Regions from separate parts of the Rhizobium sophoriradicis genome, predicted to be linked through region 1. Evidence: riboswitches for the same ligand, from Rfam matches in the RefSeq annotation. Region 1 holds a riboswitch; the other holds the start of a gene.
What was found. A riboswitch is a leader RNA that binds a small molecule or an ion and turns the genes downstream of it on or off. The one in region 1 is predicted to bind thiamine pyrophosphate.
Positions count from the first base shown of each region.

Region 1 (2,390 bases):
GGCAAGATCGGCAGCATGCGCTGCGATCTTGTAGGTGATGACGCCGGTCTTGACGTCGCTGCGGTCGGGCAGCCCCAGATGCTCCTTCGGCGTGACGTAGCAGAGCATGGCTGTGCCGAACCAGCCGATCATGGCTGCGCCGATGCCGGAGGTGATGTGATCATAGCCCGGCGCGATGTCGGTCGTCAGCGGTCCGAGCGTATAGAAGGGCGCTTCGCCGCAGACCTTGAGCTGCTTGTCCATATTCTCTTTGATCTTGTGCATCGGCACATGGCCGGGGCCTTCGATCATCACCTGGCAGTCCTTCGCCCAGGCAATCCTTGTCAGCTCGCCAAGCGTTTCCAGCTCGGCAAATTGTGCTGGGTCATTGGCATCCGCGATCGACCCCGGACGCAAACCGTCGCCGAGCGAGAAGGAGACGTCATAGGCACGGCAGATGTCGCAGATTTCCTCAAAATGCTCGTAGAGGAAACTCTCCTTGTGGTGATGCAGACACCACTTGGCCATGATCGAGCCGCCGCGTGAGACGATGCCGGTGACGCGATTGACGGTGAGCGGGATATAGGCCAGCCGCACGCCGGCATGGATGGTGAAATAATCGACGCCCTGCTCGGCCTGTTCGATCAGCGTATCCCGATAGACTTCCCAGGTCAGATCTTCGGCAATGCCGTTGACCTTTTCGAGCGCCTGGTAAAGCGGAACAGTGCCGATCGGAACCGGCGAATTGCGAATGATCCACTCCCGGATGTTGTGAATGTTGCGGCCGGTGGAAAGGTCCATGACCGTGTCGGCGCCCCAGCGGATCGCCCAGACCATCTTCTCCACCTCTTCCGCCATTGACGAGGTGACCGCCGAATTGCCGATATTGGCGTTGATCTTCACGAGGAAGTTCCGGCCGATGATCATCGGTTCGGTCTCGGGGTGGTTGATATTGGCGGGGATGATCGCCCTGCCCTCGGCGACTTCCCGGCGCACGAATTCGGGCGTCACGAAATCCGGAACATGCGCGCCGAAGCTCTCGCCGTCGCGCGCGAGCGCCTCCTTCGCGGCCTGCCGGCCGAGGTTTTCGCGGATCGCGATGAACTCCATTTCCGGGGTGATAATGCCGGCACGCGCATAGGCGAGCTGGGTGACGGCGCGGCCGGCCTTTGCCTTAAGCGGCGTGTTGCGAATGGGAAATTCCGGCGTCAGCCGCTCGCCCGTGGCAAAACCATTGTCTTCAGGCTTCACCACACGGCCTTCATAGGCTTCGACGTCGCCGCGCGCCCTAACCCAGGCCTCGCGCAAACGCGGCAGCCCGGCGTCGATGGAGACCACATGGGCCGGATCGGTATAGGGGCCGGAGGAATCATAGACCGTAACCGGCGGCTCGCCGGAGGTCGGGTGAAGGCTGATTTCGCGCATCGGCACGCGCAGATCCGGATAGAGGGTTCCGGGTTTGACGATCTTGGTCGAGGCCGGAAGCGAGCCGGTGGTGACGACGGGGGTAAGCTGGGGTGCAACAATATTCATGGATGAGGCTCCAAGGTTTGACGTTTGGAGACCCAGTTCCAGTGTTGGAATGATGGAAGGACGCCTTGCGCGACAAAGCGAAAATCCGCCCAACAGCCGCAGCGTCCGCACCGTCCCTACGCCAGTATGAACTGGATCAGGTTCAACGGGTCACTGCGCCACAATCGGCAAAGCCGAATCGTCTAGCAGAATCTCAGCCCCTTGCCGGGACACCCCTGGTGAATGTTCGCCATCAAAGACCGCAGCGGCGCTTGTGTCAAGCCACGGTTGATGTGTTCTCGTCCAGCCCTTGAATTCGGGGCAACCCCGCGAAGCGATGAGTCGCAGGGAGGAACCGTTTCATCTTGGCTGGCGACTCGCCGCTTTTGAAGCCGGCACAAGATCGCTTACAATCCGCGGCTAGGCCGGTTCGAATTGCGATCGAATTTCAGAGCGAAGGCGGAGCGCCAGGTCGGGGCTGTCGGAGGTCAGGTGGCCGATTCCACGCTTCAGCCAGGCGCGGATCAGCGTTTCATCGTTCAGCGTCCAGGCGCAGAGCCGTTCCAATGGAAGCTTCTGCCTGATGAGCGGCCATTCCGCCGCCATCAGCTCGTGATGAATGGCGACGATATCGACGAGACCATCGACCCTTTCGAGAAAGGCCCGCAATCCGCCCTGCTTCGCAGCCCATTCAGCATTCACAGAGACGAGGCGGGCGATATTTGGCGCCGCACGGCGGCCCTCCTCAAGAAGAGGAACGTCGAACGAGGTTAAATGGCAGCGTGCGGCAAGACCGAAGCCTTCAATTTCGGCGGCGACTTTTTCGACGATGCCGGGATAAGGCCGCCCCTTTTCATCTGATTTGATCTCCACATGGAGCTGCTTGTCGCCACCGGTGA
Region 1 is NZ_CP104153.1:490,303-492,692, forward strand. It holds gene thiC (phosphomethylpyrimidine synthase ThiC) at 1-1,512, opposite strand, end outside; TPP riboswitch at 1,608-1,739, opposite strand; gene N2597_RS24275 (glycerophosphodiester phosphodiesterase family protein) at 1,912-2,390, opposite strand, start outside.

Region 2 (2,390 bases), on a different replicon from region 1:
GCTTGATCGTATAGGTTTTGCCGTCGGCGCTGATCTCGGGCAGGCTTTCGGCCAGAAGCGGCGTCACGTTCCAGCTCTTGTCGAAGGTGTAGAGCGTTTCGAAAATATGCTGCGTGACGATGCCGACGAGATCGGCCGTCGACGACATCGGATCGAGCGTCGGCGGCTCGCCGATCGTCGCGACATTGATGACGCCGCCCTTTTCCTCAGCAAGCAAGGTCGAAGGCAGGGCGACGAGCGCAGTGCCGAGCAGGAATGCGACAAGCGTTTTCATATGAGAGCTCCCGGTTAAGTTCCACAATTATGTAATTCATGTTTTTGTAACAGAATAAGAGATGAAATGATCGTGTCAAGCGGAAGCCGTGGATTATGTCGTGAGACGAGGTCGCAGCGGCAAACAGCACCGAACCGCGTGTGCGGCTAGCCGCCTGCCCGAAGCTCGCGCATTATGCGAGCGTGAAGAATCGGCAGCGCCACGGCTTCAATAGAGCGAGGATGGAATGAGCATCGATTTCAACGACGGAAAATGGCGGAACGAACCGGAAAGCTGGCACGCCGACGCAACCGGCCTGACGCTGACAACAGGCGAAAAGACCGATTTCTGGCGGGAAACCTATTACGGCTTCACCCGCGACAGCGGCCACTTCCTCGCCTTCCCGACGACCGAGAGCTTCACCGCGCAGATCCGCGTACAAGGCGAGTTCCGCACCCTTTACGACCAGGCCGGCCTGATGGTGCGCCTCGACGAAAAACGCTGGGTCAAGACAGGCGTCGAATTCACCGACGGCGAGGCCTTCCTGAGCACCGTCGTCACCGACGGCAGGTCCGACTGGTCGGTGTCGCAGCCTTTCAAGGAACTCAAAGATTTCCGCATCCGCGTCACCCTCGCAGGCGGCGCCCTGCGTATCCAGGCCTCCCGCGACGGCAGCCGCTGGCCGCTACTGCGGTTAGCGCCCTTCCCCGCTGCCGGCCGATACGAGGTTGGGCCGACCGCGTGCACGCCGGAGCGAAGCGGGTTGACGGTGCGTTTTTCGGAGTTTTCGATCGGGCCGGCAATTACGACGGATCTGCATGATTTAAGTTGAGGAACGCTGTGATGCGTTCAACCAGATTTGTCGGAAGGCAGGCGGAACGCTATTTTCGGGATGACAGCCGCGTCGTTCTCTGCGAAAAAGAGCGGGATGAGAGACAGGGGCGTTCGTCGACAGGCGGGCTGAGAAGAACCCTTCGAACCTGAACCGGATAATGCCGGCGGAGGGAGTCGCTCGGGGCATCGCCGTCGACGCGCCCCGCGCCTGCCCCGCCTGAAAGGGGCGCCATGCAGAGCAAGACCACCTCGGGAGCCATGCTGGAGGCGATGCGCGAAAAGCCGCCGCTCGTCCACTGCATCACCAATTATGTCGCCATGAACGTCGCGGCCAATGTCCTGCTTGCCTCAGGCGCTTCGCCCGCCATGGTGCATGCGGCTGAGGAAGCCGGCGAATTCGCCGGCATCGCGAGCGCGCTGACCGTCAATATCGGCACGCTGTCGACGCAATGGCTCGACGGCATGCAGGCGGCGGCCAAGGCGGCAGCCTCATCAGGCAAACCCTGGGTGCTCGATCCGGTGGCGCATTATGCGACCGCCTTTCGCCGCCAAGCGGTCACCGATCTGCTGGCGCTGAAGCCCACGATCATCCGCGGCAATGCTTCCGAGATCATCGCGCTTGCCGGCGGGGAGAGCCGCGGCCAGGGCGTCGACAGCCGCGATCCGGTCGAGCAGGCGGAGGATTCGGCTCGTCGGCTCGCGGAGCGGCAGCAGGCCATCGTCGCCGTCACCGGCGTCGTTGATTTCGTGACCGATGGCGCCAGGGCGGTGCGCATCAAGGGCGGATCGGTGCTGATGCCGCAGGTCACCGCGCTCGGCTGCTCGCTCACCTGCCTCGTTGGCGCCTTCGCCGCCACAGTGCCAGAGGATCTGTTCGGGGCGACGGTCGCAGCACTCGCAACCTTTGCCGTCGCCGGCGAAGATGCCGCACTCGGGGCGGCCGGCCCCGGCTCGTTCGCCTGGCGCTTCCTCGATGCGCTGGCCGCGCTCGACGGCGAAGCGCTGGATGCGAGAGCCAGGGTATCGATTGCATGAAGGCTTTCGACCTTTCGCTCTATCTCGTGCTCGATCCGGATCTCTGCGCCCCGATCGGCATGGTCGAGACCGCCCGGCTTGCCGTTGCCGGCGGCGCGACGATCGTGCAGCTGCGCGACAAAAGAGCCGGCACGCTGGGGATGATCGAGACCGGCCGCGCCTTGAAACAGGCGCTCGATGGCACCGGCACCCGCCTCATCGTCAATGACGATGTCGAGGCGGCGATCGCCATCGGCGCCGACGGGTTGCATATCGGCCAGGAGGACAT
Region 2 is NZ_CP104155.1:322,161-324,550, reverse strand. It holds gene N2597_RS30095 (ABC transporter substrate-binding protein) at 1-274, opposite strand, end outside; gene N2597_RS30090 (DUF1349 domain-containing protein) at 501-1,085, shown strand; TPP riboswitch at 1,181-1,277, shown strand; gene thiM (hydroxyethylthiazole kinase) at 1,319-2,122, shown strand; gene thiE (thiamine phosphate synthase) at 2,119-2,390, shown strand, end outside.
Region 2: another riboswitch for thiamine pyrophosphate. It lies ahead of thiM (hydroxyethylthiazole kinase); the one in region 1 lies ahead of thiC (phosphomethylpyrimidine synthase ThiC).